DNA from 2 places in the Solibacillus cecembensis genome. Region 1 is predicted to be linked to the other one. Evidence: a T-box and tRNA genes for the amino acid it is inferred to sense, from the RefSeq annotation. Region 1 holds a T-box; the other holds one or more tRNA genes.
What was found. A T-box is a leader RNA that pairs with one kind of tRNA and senses whether it is charged. The one in region 1 lies ahead of ileS (isoleucine--tRNA ligase), so its partner is inferred to be a tRNA-Ile.
Positions count from the first base shown of each region.

Region 1 (8,947 bases):
AATCGATAATCGGTTCATTCTATAGAGGTTGCTCTAGTAGTCCATTAAGGGACTACTAGAGCAACCTCTTTTTTATTTATATGTATTCAAATAATCGTTGAATGGTGGAATTTTGGCTAACGGCATAATTGAATGGAGTAAATGTCGAAATCGTCTAATTTATCTGACATTATGTCTATAAAATTATGTGAATCCCTTCTATGGTTTGACAAATTATATTTAAGCGCAGTGATAATCTTGGTCATAGGAGGAACAACAATACATGGTAGGGGAACTCATCGTCTTATTCAATTTTTTCTTCAATATTATTTTACTTCGATTTACACAAGCGGTGACGAGATATCCGATAAAGACATGGCGATTAATAAGTAGTGCCTTTTGTAGTGCGCTTATAGCCGTTGTTTTTTATGAATCAATCGTAATGACAATTGTTAGTTTTATTGTTTTGATTGGAATTGCATTTTCATTTCGATGGAGCAGTTTTTTCGTTCAAGGTAGCTGGTTAATGATGGGAACATTGCTGGCAGGTGGCTTGCTAAGTGCGGTTCAACCTTATTTATTGAAACATTCCATTTTTGCTTATATTTTGTTTTGTTTAGGCATAGCTTGTAGTAGTTTATTTTTGATGAAAAGAAGTTGGTTTAACAAATTACAACAAGTCGTCCAGCAACAATATGTTACAAACTGTGAGGTCGAGCTATTTGATCAAACATTAAGTTTACTAGCCTATATCGATACTGGAAATGAATGTCTTGAACCGTTGAGCAGAGCGCCTGTACATTTCATCTCTTTTAAAGCAGTTCATGAGCAATTAGAGCCCACTTTTGAAGCGAGCTTACAAAAATGGTCAGAAAAAGAACCGTTAGCTCTTGAAATGTTTTCTAAAGAACTTCGGAAAAATATCCGTATTGTTCCGCTAACAACTGTTCAGAATAGCTCCGTTTTAGTACCAGCTTTTCGAGCACAAGTTAAAATTAATGACAAAACAGATAGTAATCAATATGTTATTTTTACAAAAAATGATGCTCGTTTCCCACAAAAAGCTCAAATGATAGCGCATGTATCTGTTCTTACAAAATAATAAAGGAGGATGAATATTGCTTCAAAAAATTAAAAACATATTATTAAACTTATTTAGCAAGTATTTAAAAAAAGGGACTTATTATATAGGAGGACATGATTCATTGCCAATTCCACTTACAAGAGAAGAAGAAGTTGTTGTCGTTGAAGCGTTTATGGGCGGAGATTTACATGCTAGAGATATGCTAATTGAGCGCAATTTGCGTTTAGTTGTTTATATAGCAAGAAGGTTTGATAATACAGCTACACCGATAGAGGATTTAATTAGTATCGGTTCAATTGGCTTAATTAAGGCGATTGAGACATTTAATTTAGACAAAAATATTAAATTGGCGACTTACGCTTCTCGTTGTATTGAAAACGAAATTTTAATGCATTTGCGAAAAACAAGCCGAATGAAGGGAGAGGTTTCGCTAGATGAGCCCTTAAATTCTGATGCAGATGGTAATGAGTTGTTGTTATCGGATATTTTAGGAACAGAAGAGCATATTATTACAATGGATGTTGAACGTAAGCTAGAAAGACAGCATATGTTTGGTGCGATTGATAAATTAACACCAAGAGAAAAATACATTATGGAATGTCGTTTTGGATTAAATGGCAAAGAAGAAATGACACAAAAAGAAGTGGCTGATCATTTAGGCATTTCACAATCTTATATTTCGCGTTTAGAGAAAAAAATCATTTTAGATTTACGCGAGCATTTAAATGAGCCGATTGCATAAGTATGGTTAAAATTGGTGTGCATACAGTTTTTTATTCCGGACAAACTTAAACGAAAGAGAAAAGTCCGGAAGGTGAGATTGAATGCGTACTAAAGTTGAATTATGCGGAGTCGATACTTCTACATTACCCGTATTAAAGCATGAGGAAATGAAAAGTCTTTTTATTCGTTTACAACAAGGAGAAGACTATGTTCGTGAAGAATTAGTTGTTTGTAACTTGCGTCTAGTGCTAAGTATTGTAGGCCGATTTGCTTACCGAGGTGAGCAGGCGGATGATTTGTTCCAAGTTGGTTGTATTGGTCTTTTAAAAGCAATTGATAATTTTGACTTGAAGCATAACGTTCGCTTCTCAACATATGCTGTACCAATGATTATTGGTGAGATTCGCCGTCATTTACGTGACCACCATTCATTACGTGTATCCAGATCTTTACGTGACATAGCATATAAGGCAATGAAAGCAAAAGAAGCTTTTATTGCAGAATTTTTAGTAGAGCCAACGATTGAACAAATTGCACAGGCAATTGAGATGAAAAAAGAGGATGTTTTATTTGCGTTAGATGCAATACAAGATCCGATGTCCTTGCAAGAGCCAATCTATTCGGATGGTGGCGATGCTATTTTTATGATAGATCAAATTAAAGATCAAGTCACGGAAGATCAATGGGTCGGGGCTATTTCCGTACAAGAAAGCTTAAAAAAATTAGATGTAAGGCAACAAATGATTGTGACAAAACGCTTTTATTATGGAGAAACGCAAACAGAAATTGCACAATCTCTAGGGATTTCACAAGCACAAATTTCCAGAATCGAAAAGAGTGCGATTGAAATGATGAAGCGTGATTATCGATAAAAAAGGATGAACCCTCATACACTCAACATGAAAAATGACACAACTCGGTCTAACTTGATCTTGTTGTGTTTTTTAATTGTATCCTATGAATAATGTTGAATTCAAGTTGCATTTGATTGAAATGAAAGGATGGGAAAATGCGTTTTTCATCTGTGCAGGAAAAAGAGATTATTGAGGCATCAAGTGGAAAGTTTATTGGCTACATTGTAGATGCAGAGGTTTGTGAAAAGGATGGAATCATTTTAGCGTTTATTATTGCTACGCCAAAAAAGTTTTATCACCTATTTCAAGGGGAAGAGAGTACTAGGAAAGTCTCATTTAGTCATATACTCACAGTCGGGAAAGATGTTATTCTCGTAAAAACAAGCGAGGAATAGGTCGCGCTATTCATTGAAAATTATGTTCGCCCTTGATACAATGAAAGAAACTATTGTTGTAAAGTTGGGAAAAAAGTGACGAAAATAGAAAAAAAATTAGAATTCATTCAAAAACAAATAGAAAATGCAAAGCTACGAACAAATCAAATGCAAGAAGTGAAGATCATTGCTGTTACAAAGGAAGTAGATGTAACACGTACAGAAGAAGCGATTACAGCAGGACTTACTCATCTAGGTGAAAATCGCCCAGAAGGTTTGGCAAAAAAGCTAGAAGCGATTCATTCTGATGTGGAATGGCACTATATCGGTTCATTACAAACACGCAAAGTAAAACAGGTTATTGCACAAATTGATTACTTACATTCATTAGACCGCTTAAGTTTAGCCGAAGAAATAGAAAAACGTTCAACAACTATTGTGAAATGTTTTGTTCAAGTAAATGTTTCGGGCGAAGATTCTAAGCAAGGCTTAACTAAAGAGCAAGCTTTACAATTTGTAAAACAGCTACAATCGTTTACAAAGATTGAAGTTGTAGGATTAATGACGATGGCGCCCTTTACAGAAGATGAGCAGGTAATCCGCCAAGTTTTCCGTGAGTTAAAACAGTTGCAACAGGAAGTTGTACAATTATGTTTACCGAATGTACCATGTACAGAACTGTCGATGGGCATGTCAAATGACTATGAGATTGCAGTTGAAGAAGGTGCGACATTTGTGAGAATTGGAACAGCTCTTGTTGGCTAAGGAGGAAGTAATATGAGCATAAAAAATATTTTCGACAAATTCTTCTACCTAGAAGATATGGAAGATGAACAAGCTCCAGGTCAAGCGACACCAAAGCAACAACCTGCTCCTAAGCCTGTTTCATCATCAAAGCAAGAACAGATGCCGCAGCAGGTTATCCAAAATCGTATGAAAAAAGAACGAAAAATTCAGCCGCAAATACGCAATAGTGAAGTAGATATTCCAAATAATGTCGTAAGTTTGCAAGCTGCGACTTCATTAAAGAATTCGAAACTTGTATTAGTAGAGCCGCGAGTTTATGCAGAAGCACAAGATATTGCAGAGCAGTTAAAAAATAAACGAGCGACTGTTGTTAATTTGCAACGTATTGATCGTGATCAAGGGAAGCGAATAATCGATTTTTTAAGCGGAACAGTGTATGCTTTAGGTGGCGACATTCAACGTATCGGAACAGATATATTCCTATGTACTCCTGAAAATGTAGAAGTATCTGGTGAAATATCGAATTTTGTGTTTGAATAATCGAGTAATCTTTTAAGTAGAGAGGTATAAAAAACTATGATCTATACATTAGTAGAAACAGCATTTCTCGTATATCGATTTATGCTCATAGGTTACATATTGATGTCTTGGATACCGGCGCTGCAAGAGTCAGCTGTTGGGAAATTCCTTGAGACAGTATGTGAACCGTATTTAGGCTTTTTCCGTAAGTTTATTCCACCAATTGGTATGATTGATATTTCTCCAATCGTTGGACTATTTGCACTTATGTTCATCCAACAAGGTGTATACATCGTACTTGGATATTTTCTTTAAGATGTAATCCCTCTGCTTTAATGTAGGGGGGTTCTTTTTAATATGATTAGAATACATCACTCGTGCAAAATCGATTGGGTGAGAAGGTATACATAAATAAAACTAGGGGAAGGTGATTTTATGCAGCATGTAATTCAACATTTTCGGAAAGATGAGCAGCCGTTTATCGAACAAGTTATCGGATGGCAACGTGAAGTGGAGGATCGTTATGCCCCGAAGTTAACAGATTTCCTTGATCCAAGGCAACGATTTATTGTCGAGGCAATCACCCATCAATCAGAGGACCTCCATGTTTTTACTGATGGGCTTTTTGAAAATGCCGAAAGACAGCGAATGCTAATTGCACCTTCTTATTTTCAAGCGACGAAGGAAGATTTTCAAATTGCGTGCTATACAATCAATTACCCATCTAAATTTGTTCAAATCAAACATCCAGATGTACTAGGTGCGTTATTATCGATAGGGTTAGATCGTAGTAAATTTGGCGATATTCGTCTAGCTGAAAATACGGTGCAATTTACAATGGCTACGGAAATTGTGGACTATGTTCGTGCAAATTTAACAGGTATTGGTAAAGTGAAGGTGCATGTTGAGGAAATCCAATCAACTGTACCCTTACTTCAAAATGAAGAGCAATGGATTGAAAGTTCCTATACGGTTTCTTCTATGCGTTTAGATGTGGTTTTAGCAACGGTTGCCAATATATCGCGCCAAAAATCACAAAATTTAATCAGTTCGGGTAAAGTGAAAGTAAACTGGACTGTACGAGAATCGACCTCTTTTGAATTACAAGAAGGGGATATTATTTCTGCTCGGGGCTTCGGAAGAGTGAAAATAATTATGACAGAAGGTCGAACAAAAAAGGACAAGATCCGATTGCAAATAGGACGATTAGAGCAAAAACTATAAATTACCAGCATTATTTACGAAAACTTGATGTTATTCAACGTAGAAACCATTATAATAAGTTTTAAATACATTCGTGCAAAGGAGAGTCGAACGATATGCCATTATCACCTCTTGATATACATAATAAAGAATTTACACGTGGATTCCGTGGTTATGCAGAAGACGAGGTAAATGAATTTTTAGATCAAATTATTAAAGATTATGAGATTCTTTTACGTGAAAAGAAAGAGTTAGAAGACAAAGTAAAATCCATGTCAGAACAAATGAAACATTATAGTTCACTGGAAGAAACATTACAAAAATCAATCGTTGTAGCTCAAGAGGCTGCTGATGAAGTCCGTCGCAACTCTCAAAAAGAATCAAAGCTAATTGTAAGAGAAGCGGAAAAAAATGCGGATCGTATTGTAAATGATGCGATGACAAAAGCGCGTAAAGTGACGATTGAAATAGATGAATTAAAGAAACAATCGAAAGTTTTCCGCAATCGTTTTAAAATGCTCGTTGAAGCGCAATTAGACTTGTTGAATACAGATGATTGGGACCATCTACTAGAATATGATGTAGATCTTACAGAAATCCAAGATCACAACCGTCCTGAAGAATCAGGTGACATGTTAAAAGAAGGAAAATTAACGTATTAATGAATTGTGCTTGACATTCTGATAGTCCTTTTCATATACTGAAAAATAACTAATGAGATGCAATTTGCAACAAAGGCAAAGACGGAGACAGTATGTTTACATTTGTGGTGAAGCGATTCGAGGATGGTGAAAGCTCGAACGAAGCAAGTTTAACAGAAAATCACTCCCGAGCTAAATAGCTGAAATTTTTAGTAAGCTATTTCGTTTTACACGACGTTACAGTGTCTAATGAGGCAATATGATGTATTGCAAAATTAGGGTGGTACCACGAGAGTTATGCTCCTCGTCCCTTTCCATAGGGATGAGGGGCTTTTTTGTATTTTATAACAGGTGTTTACATTTAAATTATTTTAGGAGGCTTTTTAAAATGGTAGAGTATAAAGAAACATTATTAATGCCGAAAACAGATTTCCCAATGCGCGGTGGCTTGCCGACGAAAGAACCACAAATTCAAGCACAGTGGGATGAAATGGATATTAACAAATTAGTAAAAGAGCGTACAGCAGGTCGCCCACACTTCGTATTACACGATGGCCCTCCATATGCAAATGGTGATATCCACGTAGGTCACGCATTAAATAAAGTAATTAAAGATATGATTAACCGTCAAAAATCGATGACAGGTTATTATGTTGATTATATTCCGGGTTGGGATACACATGGTTTGCCAATCGAGCAAGCTTTAACAAATAAAGGTGTTAAGCGTAAAGAAATGTCGATTGCAGAGTTCCGTGAGCTTTGTGAAAAATATGCATATGAACAAATCGCGAACCAAAGTGGCCAATTCCAACGTTTAGGCGTACGCGGTGACTTTGAAAACCCATATATTACATTAAAACCTGAATTTGAAGCGCGTCAAATTGAAGTATTCGGTAAAATGGCGGAAAAAGGCTATATTTACAAAGGCTTAAAACCTGTTTATTGGTCACCATCTTCTGAGTCGGCTTTAGCTGAAGCGGAAATCGAATATAAAGATGTTGAGTCGTATTCAATTTATGTAGCTTTCGGCATTAAAGATGCTAAAAATGTCGTGCCAGCAGATGCAAAATTTGTTATTTGGACGACAACACCTTGGACAATTCCAGCAAACTTAGGTATTTCAGTGAATCCTGAATTCACATATGTCGTTGCAGAAACAAATGGTTCAAAATACATCGTAGCGAAAGATTTACTGGCTACATTATCAACTACTTTTGGTTGGGAAGATGTACAAATCGTTCAAGAAGTAAAAGGGCAAGAACTAGATATGCTTGTTGCAGAGCACCCAATTTACAAGCGTGATTCATTAGTAATGGTAGGAGATCATGTAACGGCTGATGCAGGTACAGGATGTGTTCATACAGCACCTGGACATGGTGAAGACGATTATCAAATTGGGAATCGTTACGGCTTAGAAGTATTATCTCCAGTAGATAACGGTGGTTGTTATACAGATGAAGCGCCAGGATTTGAAGGGCTATTCTATGAAAAAGCAAACCCGATTGTCGTTGAGAAGCTAAAAGAAGAAGGTGCATTGTTAAATGTATCGAAATTCAAGCACTCTTATCCACATGATTGGCGTACGAAAAAACCAGTAATTTACCGTGCAACACCACAATGGTTTGCGTCTGTGGAAATGTTCCGTGATGAATTATTAGGTGCAGTAAAAGCGACTGAATTCACACCAGCATGGGGCGAAACACGTCTTTATAATATGATTCGTGACCGTGGAGATTGGGTAATTTCTCGTCAACGTGCATGGGGTGTTCCGATTCCAATTTTCTATGCAGAAAACGATGAACCAATCATTACACCAGAAACAATCGCGCACATTTCGAAATTATTCCGTGAGCACGGTTCAAATATTTGGTTCCAAAAAGAAGCTAATGAATTATTACCAGAAGGCTTTACACATCCAGGTAGCCCGAACGGTAAATTCACGAAAGAAAATGACATTATGGACGTTTGGTTCGACTCAGGTTCGTCACACCAAGGTGTACTTGTTGAGCGCGGTATGAAATATCCTGCCGACCTGTATTTAGAAGGCTCTGACCAACACCGTGGCTGGTTCAACTCATCATTAATCACATCGGTTGCGATTAACGGTTATGCACCATATAAAGGGTTATTAACACACGGTTTCGTATTAGATGGTGAAGGACGCAAAATGTCGAAATCACTTGGTAATACAATTGATCCAATAAAAGTAATGAATCAATACGGTGCGGATATCCTACGTATGTGGGTAGCATCAGTAGATTATACAGCGGACGTACGTATCTCAATGGATATGTTAAAGCAAGTTTCTGAAACATACCGTAAAGTACGTAACACATTGCGCTTCTTACACGGCAACGTAACAGATTTCAATGCTGCAACAGACCGTGTAGCTTATGAAGACTTACGTGAGATGGATCAATACATGTATATGCGCTTACAAGATGTTGTGAAAACAATTCGTGCAGCATATGACCGTTATGACTTCTCAACGGTGTATTCAACAGTGAATAACTTTGTAGCAATCGAGCTTTCTTCATTCTACTTAGATATCGCGAAAGATGTTGTATACATTGAGGGTACGGATAATAAAAACCGTCGTGCAATGCAAACAGTTATGTACGATACATTAATGGCGTTATTAAAATTATTAACACCAATGATTCCTCATACGATGGAAGAGTTATGGGAGTATGTAGAAGTAGAAGGTAAAGTGCAATCGATCCAATTAATGGACTTCCCTGAAGTGGACGAAAAAGCGAACTTTACTGAACTACGCACGAAATGGACGAAATTAATTGCTGTTCGTAATGAAGTGTTAAAAGC
Region 1 covers NZ_JBNNMF010000001.1:246,937-255,883, reverse strand. Annotated here, with positions in the region: gene ftsZ (cell division protein FtsZ) at 1-9, shown strand, start outside; gene ACQKIH_RS01365 (sigma-E processing peptidase SpoIIGA) at 263-1,081, shown strand; gene sigE (RNA polymerase sporulation sigma factor SigE) at 1,098-1,805, shown strand; gene sigG (RNA polymerase sporulation sigma factor SigG) at 1,888-2,658, shown strand; gene ACQKIH_RS01350 (PRC-barrel domain-containing protein) at 2,796-3,035, shown strand; gene ACQKIH_RS01345 (YggS family pyridoxal phosphate-dependent enzyme) at 3,111-3,779, shown strand; gene ACQKIH_RS01340 (cell division protein SepF) at 3,792-4,301, shown strand; gene ACQKIH_RS01335 (YggT family protein) at 4,338-4,595, shown strand; gene ACQKIH_RS01330 (YlmH family RNA-binding protein) at 4,716-5,504, shown strand; gene ACQKIH_RS01325 (DivIVA domain-containing protein) at 5,600-6,145, shown strand; T-box leader at 6,215-6,439, shown strand; gene ileS (isoleucine--tRNA ligase) at 6,513-8,947, shown strand, end outside.

Region 2 (8,947 bases), on a different contig from region 1:
CTATCGCGATGCCAGACTTCGTAGAGGAAATTAAATTGTATAACCCATATGTATACGTCACCATATTTTGGAAAATTACCATAATGACCTGAATTGCTACACCAATCGGGTTCGTAGCAAAAATCATTTGCGCAACAGGAATACCATAATTCCCTGAGTTGATGAGCACGACACTGTTTTTAAATACCGCTGCTTCTTTTCGTTCCAGCTTTAGGACCTTCGCTAACAAGTGACTCAATAGCATTTGACTCCCCATAAAAAGTACGATAAAGAGTGTAATTTGCCCGATTACACTTACTTCAATCGACGTTTCATAAATATTAATAAAGACCGCTGCTGGCATGAAGCAATACGTAATTAAATGGGACAATGCCTTTAAATTAAAATTGAACTTCTTCTGCAAAATTGCGCCAATGAAAAGCAGTATTAAAATAGGCGCAACAATTTTGAAAAAAATCATTGATAAATATTCCACAACGCAACCTCCCTAAAAATATATCCATATTCTTCTATATAATATTATATGATTAGACAATTACAAATGCAAAAGCACAGCGTATAAACCGCTGTGCTTTTGTAGTGAAGATTATAAATACTCGATTGCGTTTAATGCCTTGTATAACATTTCGGCAAACTGTGCTCTCGTTAACTTTTGCTCTGGATTAAATTGACTTGAAGCAGTGCCATCCACAACATCGAATAATTCCAAAATCGCGATACTTTGACGCGCTTCATATGTTAAATGAGAAACGTCTCTAAAATTTGTCTTTAATTCATTATAAGCAAGTGACAAATCTTGATTTAAATAGCGGTACATATTGGCTATGATAATCGCTGCTTCCTGACGACTCACTGCACTATGCGGACTAAATTGCTGCGCCGTCACTCCGCTCATAACACCTGCTTCTAATAAGCCTTGTACATAGCTTGAAGATACCGTCGACTTTAAATCGTTATATTTTGTCGCTTTCGTACTTGAAACATCGAGCGCTTTCGCAAGTAATGTCGCAACATCAGCACGTGTCACACTTTTATTCGGAATGACTGACTTACCTGATGTTGAATACGTAATGCCGCGCTTCGCTAATTCACGAATACCTGACGCACTCGTGCTCGCTGATGCTAAATCCGAATACGTTGTTTTGCTATTGCTCGCTGTAAAAGTCCCGCCTATTTTTGTGCGAATAACAAAATTAGAGCCTTCTACTTTATAGCTTGCTGGTGTTGTCCCATTATTATCGGTACGTTGCACAGCCATTGATGAAGTCCCATCTAATGTACGCATTGGGATTCGAATCTCGACAAAGTCTGAAAACACTTGCGCCGCTTGTCCTTCTGTAAAGCTAATAATTAATTTATCATTGTCTACAGTCATAGACACTCCAACCGCTGCAGATGTCCCTTTAATATCCGCTGTCGGAATTAATAGTTCGATTCCTTCCGCTGTCAACATCATCGTCTTATCTGCTACATTCTTAACTTGTGAAGCCTCAATCTTTGTCGTATATCGACCGTTATAATAAGCCATTTCCTCATATGGTGACCACGTCGTATCTGGTTGTGAATAAGCAAAGGAACTCGAATCATCTGGAATATACAACGAGTCATACTTAGGTTTCTCTAGTTCAATGCCCCCTGGTTTAATCGCGTTAATGTAATCTGGATAGTACGTAAAAATTAACCCTAAATAATCTGGGTCATTCCACATCGTTTCAAGGCGACGTAATTTTTCATACGTTTTGACATGTCTTTTCGCCTCATAAGATAATGAATTATAATACGCGCGCGCCTTCGCAATTTCCGCTGTGGACGAGGTACGACTAATATTCGCCATATAGGCATCAAATGCTGCAGCTTGTAATTTTGCCTCTTTAACAACGGTATTTTGATATAAAATATTTCTTTCCGCATCGATTAATTTTTGTAAATTCGTTACATACGTTTTCGCCAAATCACTAAGCGCATTATACGCCAGTCGAACATCTTTAATTTGAGCTTCTGTATAGCTATTTGTAATGCGATTAATGCGGTCAATAACGACTTGCGCCTCTTTTTTCGCCTGGTCCGTCTGTTCTTTCATGCTATTTTCATAAGAGACAAGTAAATCTAACATCTTTTTGGACACTAATTTTTTCGCATTTTCATTTAACGCTTCGTATGCCGCACGCACCTCTGCAATGGCTGTTGGCGTAGATTCATCATTCAGTGCAAGGATCTTTTCCTCTACTAAACGAGCCGCTTCTTTGTCAGCAAGTTCGGTTTCCTTACCATCGAGCTCTGCCAATAGCTGTGCAATTTTTTCATAGTCCACTACTAATGCTCGTGAAGATTCAGGCAATGCGTCGTATGCATCTTGAGCTGCTTGAATTTGATCTTTTGTTGATTTTGAGTTAAGGTCCTTGATTAATTTGTTGACGCGGTCGATGGCAGCTTTCTCTGTACCTACCTTTGCCCATAATGCTTCGAGTATTGCGGCATTTGTAACTTGTGATTTAGCATCAGCAAGCGCGATATATTGATCATATACTAGTTTTACCTCGGCATATGTTGAGGTATCTGATAAACCATTGATTGCTTCGATTATTTTTTGGATACGTTCCTCTAAATCTTTAGCTTCAATTCGCTTTTCTTGATCAAGTAAATTAGAGTCATTAACAAAACCCCTATAGATTGAATTAGAATTAAGTTTGTTCCATTCAGCTCTTACTTTTAAAATATCTTCCCTAGAAGAATCTATATTTAACTTATTAATTTTATCTTGAATGTCTTGAATTTTTCCAACTGTATTATTAAATTCCACTAGCTTTTCTTTAAGTTTATCTGGGATTAATACTTGCTTACCCTTTAGCTCAACAAATGCACTATCGGCTGATGCAACGGCACTTTCTAAATCACCGAAACTTGTGTAATTATAGTTTAAAGCATTAATCGCATCTATGACCTTATCTACTTCTTGTCTATCAAAATTCTTTAATTCATTTAAATCAATCTCTTTTTTCGAACCTTTTATTGTATATTCTAGCATGTCCGCTTTTATTGAAATCGAGTCAATTGGTTCCTTTATTATTAACTGTAACTTTTTAGTATTAATATCATATTGATATAAATTTTTGTTATCTGCGTCATTAATAAAATATAAATACTCTATATCAATTGTCGTACTGTCGCCTGTTGTATGTTTATAATAAAGTATCTTTCCAACTCCGGATTTTGCGTCCTTATCAATTGTTGTTGGTGTTCCAGATAGATTATCTAATTTAAGCTCTTTGATTTCTGCATTGTTTTTCCCATCAGCATAATACATGGCTTTATCCGTTTGAACGGGATTTTCAATTTTTTCAAATGCCTTGAAAGCTTTTCCCCACTGCGTAATATCAATACCATTTGCACCATAATCAATTTTACTACCTATCGTTGTATTATCCGCTAAGAAGTAACGGTATTTAATATTTGTACTATCTTTAATTGAATTATCATTTTCAGCAACATCTAAGTGATACCATTCCTGTTTTCCCCCATTGTTCACTTGTACTAAATTCCATGAATGTAGCTCGTTGCTATCAGACTTTCCTGATACGTAACGAACCTCTAATCCTGCTTTCTTTAAAAGCTTGTACGTCCAAAGTGCATACATATGAGCAGAACCATTTTTATCTGATAAAAACTTCCCGACATTATGATTAGTTGATGAAATATAATAATTCCTAATTGTATAATCATGGATTGCTTTTACTTTTCCTGCATCAGTATTAATATTCAATAAAATGGAATCACCTGTAGTACTTAGCAATTTATCTACTGATGCGTCGAGGTTTTTCAATTCTTCTGGAGTAGCAAAGTAATTAAAAGAAAACGCTAATTCCACTGAACCTGTACCATCACCTGTTTCCGTAGGATTTACACGAACATTATTAAACATTCCGTACAACATCGTATTATCAATTGAAGCTGTATCAGTTGTTGTCGTACCGTTTATATTCGTTTTCAAACCTTTAAAAATCGCTTCGATATCTGTTTTATACGTTGCAACATCCGTTCCCGTATAAGTAATCGTAAATCCTTTTGTAAGTTTATCCATCTCATTTAAAATACCGCTTTTTAACTTATCTCTTGTTGTAGCAGTAATTGTTGGTAAACTCACTTCATCCGCAAAAGTCGAAGTCCCAACAAATTCATTTTTAATTTCAAACGGAACTACTTCCGCCGCCTGCACTTGTCCCGCAACAATTACCGTCGCAGGAATTGCGAGCATTGCAGCAAGTATTTTTTTAGATTGATTCATCTAGTTAACAGCCCCTCTTCATTTTCTTTATGTATTCGTTAAAACAAACATAATTGTCATTACTCTTTATATCGACATTTATCACTAGTTTTAGAATACCATATTGGATGAAATTTGGAATTTTCTTTTATGATTGTTCCTCATCATTACGTGGGTGTTTCCATTCGCAAAAAAAGGAAGGTTAGAAATATCCAACCTTCCGTAAATTCATCCTTTTTTAAGCGCATTAATTTGCTTTGTCAGCTCTAAAAACTGAGTATCCAACTCCGAATAGCTTGGATCTTTTGCCGTCATGAAACTTAGCTTCCCTAGCACTTCCTGACGTGCCGTTTCTAGATGCAATAGCTGCTCTTCCTTTGTATCCTTTTGCGTATTGGATTGACCAACTGCCCTCTTTTGAATCGCTCCATCTTGAATAACCAAATGCATATTCGCCAATTTATCAACAAAATATCGGTCATGCGAAACAAAAATCAACGTCCCCTTATACTCCGCAAGTGTCGCCTCCAGCTGCTCTCGTGACGGTAAATCTAAATGATTTGTCGGCTCATCTAAAATCAACACATCCCGATTTTCTAAAATATACTGCATGAGCTTACACTTTACGCGCTCACCCATACTCATATGGGCAATCGGTTCCTCCCACTGCTCCATTTGAAAACCAAGATGCCGCATTAAGTTTTGCACAAGGCCACGGTCTGCATAGTTATCCCGATGAAAAAGCATTGCAGGCGTTTGATGATCTGGTAAATCAAATACTTCCTGCGTTAAATAGCCAATATTCGTCGTAGGTGAAAACGACAGCTCGCCATCATAGGATTCTCTCCCTATAACCATATTTAAAAAAGTTGTTTTCCCACTTCCATTTGCCCCTACTAACGCCACACGCTCACCATGCAAAATCGTAAAATTAACCTGCTCAAAAAGACGTCGCTCCCCAAAATACTTTGACACATTTTTCGCCTGTAAAAATCGTTTTCCTAACTTGCTATTCGCTTGCAATGTAAAATTAACCGATTGCTCTTTCGCCACTTGCTCAACTTTATTTTTCTCAATTTCCTTTTCAATCATTTTTCGCTTCGACTTCACTTGGGCATCCATACGTTTTGCCTTGGTGCGATAATATTCTTTCGGAAATTCCTGCTTAGTAGAATCACGGTGCGCCTTTTGCGACCAAGAAGTGAGCGCATCCATTTGTTGTTCCAGCGTGTCAATTTTCTTTTGCTGCTTTTCATATGCACGTTGCTGCGTGTGACGACGCTGTTCCCGAACATCCATATAATGCGAGTAATTGCCTTGCTGCTCGATAAATTGCTGCTGTTCCAATGACCATATTTTTGTCGTCACCTCATCCAAAAAATACCGATCATGTGAAACAACAATAATCGTCCCCGGATACGTTTTAATTTGATCGATTAAATTTTGCATACTTTCCACATCTAAATGATTAGTCGGCTCATCTAATAATAAAATTTGCGGCTTTTGCGCAAATCCCCTCGCTAATCGGCGTTTCAATCGTTCCCCACCACTCAGCAGCTCATACGAAACATCTGGCACTTGCCACTGTGCGAGCAACACCGCTTCCTCTTCCATTATCTCCCCTGGCTGAAAATGCTGTTCTTCTTGCTGCACTACATATACAGTGGCATCCGGTTGAAGCCATTTTCGCTGACCACTCGTAAATGTTTGTGTTCCTGCAATTATATTTAATAAAGTAGATTTCCCGCTTCCATTCCGTCCGATAATACCAATGACCTCACTTTGCTTTATTGTAGTAGTCACATTTTCGAAAAGAATTCGGTCGGCTAACTCCATCGTTCCATGCTGTAATTTCAATAATTCTCTCATATATCTTACCTCCGCAATTTGGGAAGAAAAAAATCCCCCCAAAGTTTTCATTTGGAAGGATTAGCTGCTGTTCATATTTGTATAAAAAGACGCCAAAAAGCGCATAGCAAAAAGTCTTTTATACAAAATTATTGGAATTTGGGCATACTAATCCTATTTTTTGTTTGAAAAAAATTTTCAATTACTCAAAAATAAGATTAGATAATCATCGTCCACCCGTCACTCCCTTGATCATTTATAAATTCACTATAACAAATTCAAACGATGTTGTCATGAGCTGAGACAATCATTGCGGGAACTTTTGGAACATGCTACAGTAAAATAAAACCAATTTTGATTAATCACTTTAAGGAGGCTTTTCCATGAGGCGACACCATTACTACTTTCTAACTTTATTAATTTTGATTATGAGTTTTTCATTTAATACGAAGAGTTCTGCTGCAAAAACTTTATTTAAAGATGTACCAGCCCATCATTATGCATATGATGCGATTAAATGGGCCTATGATTTTGATATTATTGGTGGCTATCCAGATGGCACATTCCGCCCAACTCAATCAGTCACTGAGCAGCAATTTGCGAAGATTTTAGTTACTTATTTTGATTTAGAACCGGTCTCAGAAGAACTTAATAAATTCACGAAAAAGGAAACCGCTTCAGATCATTACTACAATACACTTGCTGCCTATCAAGTACCGATAAATGGATATTTTGATAATGATATTCGAGGACGTGCAGTTAGCCGTGGTCTCGTAGCACAAGCAATTACCCATGTAGCAGACGGCAATGCTACGCTAAATCAATCCATTCAGTTTTTACTCGACCACAGTATTTCTGGTGGGCAAAATCCAAAATATGAAAACACCAACTTAGCAAAATATTTCGGTGCCTCGAACAATTTAACACGCGCACAAGTCGTTGCATTTTTCTACAATTTACAAAACAAAAACTACTTCTATATTTCTGAGGATGCAGAGAATAGCTATGAAAACTTAGACGCTCTCCCGCTATACGTAAGAGCAAATGCTGCCCGCAAAACTGTGGATGCTTCCTTACGAGTCGGTAAAGATTGGTCAACCGTATCAAAAGAAAACTCTTGGGATGGCAACTACTTCTACTATTATAAATACGGACGTGGAGAAGCCGATTCAAGCCTTCGGGATTTGACGATTTCCTTTACCTCTAAAAAGGATTTCTACGTAGAATATGAAACATATGATGGCTATGCTACGGGATTTGTACAAGGTTACGCAACTGTGATATCCGATAAAAAAGCGATGCTATCTGAAACGGTTGCTGGTGAACGCTGTGTCATTGAGTTCCAAAAGCTAAACAACAATGCGATCAAAACGATTGAACACGATTGTGACAGCTCACGTCAACGTGAAACCAACTTTAATGGCATATTAAAAGTAAAATAAAATGGCAACCAGTGAGGACTTATCCTTACTGGTTTTTCTTTTTTATCAAGCACACTAGTATCCATTATCCATATTTAAAATATTTTGCTCCTATTTTACCTTTATAGTTCAATCAATTGAATAAACATCTCCTTCACTAACTGTATCTATTACTTAACCTGTTATATGCTTTCATCATCCAGTTATTGTAATGCCATACCTAGGAATTGGATAACAAAAAAGCTGTATGTAAACTCAAATTATGAGCTTACATACAGCTTTAAATACAAAATGTATTTTATTATGACCCGTACGGGATTCGAACCCGTGTTACCGCCGTGAAAGGGCGGTGTCTTAACCGCTTGACCAACGGGCCATGGCTCCGAAGGTAGGACTCGAACCTACGACCAATCGGTTAACAGCCGATTGCTCTACCACTGAGCTACTTCGGAAAAATATGGTGGGCCTAAATGGACTCGAACCATCGACCTCACGCTTATCAGGCGTGCGCTCTAACCAGCTGAGCTATAGGCCCCATTTAAAAGAGATGGGTCAGGACGGAATCGAACCGCCGACACTTAGAGCTTCAATCTAATGCTCTACCAACTGAGCTACTGACCCATTATAAAAAAATGGCGGTCCCGACCGGGATCGAACCGGCGATCTCCTGCGTGACAGGCAGGCATGTTAACCGCTACACCACGGGACCATTTGGTTGCGGGGACAGGACTTGAACCTGTGACCTTCGGGTTATGAGCCCGACGAGCTACCACTGCTCCACCCCGCGACAATATTACTTTATTCTGTTAAAAATTATTACTAAAAATGGAGGAGGTAGAGGGATTCGAACCCCCGCGCGGTTTAACCCGCCTGTTAGTTTTCAAGACTAATCCCTTCAGCCGAACTTGGGTATACCTCCGAAATAAAATATGGTGGAGCCTAGCGGGATCGAACCGCTGACCTCCTGCGTGCAAGGCAGGCGCTCTCCCAGCTGAGCTAAGGCCCCATATAATGATAATAATGGTCGGAATGACAGGATTCGAACCTACGACCCCTTGGTCCCAAACCAAGTGCTCTACCAAGCTGAGCTACATTCCGAACATGTCAATTAAATTTATAATGGCGCGCCCGGCAGGAGTCGAACCCACAACCTTCTGATCCGTAGTCAGACGCTCTATCCAATTGAGCTACGGGCGCTAAAATATCTATTAAAATAAAAATGGTGCCGAGGGCCGGAATCGAACCGGCACGGTGATCACTCACCGCAGGATTTTAAGTCCTGTGCGTCTGCCAGTTCCGCCACCCCGGCATATGTTGGAGCGGAAGACGAGGTTCGAACTCGCGACCCCCACCTTGGCAAGGTGGTGTTCTACCACTGAACTACTTCCGCATATGCTTAAGAATTTTTATTCTGACA
Region 2 covers NZ_JBNNMF010000045.1:372-9,318, reverse strand. Annotated here, with positions in the region: gene ACQKIH_RS21840 (AEC family transporter) at 1-475, opposite strand, end outside; gene ACQKIH_RS21835 (S-layer homology domain-containing protein) at 587-4,282, opposite strand; gene abc-f (ribosomal protection-like ABC-F family protein) at 4,490-6,130, opposite strand; gene ACQKIH_RS21825 (S-layer homology domain-containing protein) at 6,538-7,551, shown strand; tRNA gene ACQKIH_RS21820 (tRNA-Glu) at 7,835-7,906, opposite strand; tRNA gene ACQKIH_RS21815 (tRNA-Asn) at 7,908-7,982, opposite strand; tRNA gene ACQKIH_RS21810 (tRNA-Ile) at 7,989-8,065, opposite strand; tRNA gene ACQKIH_RS21805 (tRNA-Phe) at 8,079-8,151, opposite strand; tRNA gene ACQKIH_RS21800 (tRNA-Asp) at 8,164-8,239, opposite strand; tRNA gene ACQKIH_RS21795 (tRNA-Met) at 8,243-8,317, opposite strand; tRNA gene ACQKIH_RS21790 (tRNA-Ser) at 8,357-8,449, opposite strand; tRNA gene ACQKIH_RS21785 (tRNA-Ala) at 8,461-8,536, opposite strand; tRNA gene ACQKIH_RS21780 (tRNA-Pro) at 8,552-8,628, opposite strand; tRNA gene ACQKIH_RS21775 (tRNA-Arg) at 8,651-8,727, opposite strand; tRNA gene ACQKIH_RS21770 (tRNA-Leu) at 8,751-8,839, opposite strand; tRNA gene ACQKIH_RS21765 (tRNA-Gly) at 8,846-8,920, opposite strand.
Region 2: it encodes a tRNA-Ile, which carries the amino acid that the T-box ahead of ileS (isoleucine--tRNA ligase) is inferred to sense. The anticodon was not compared.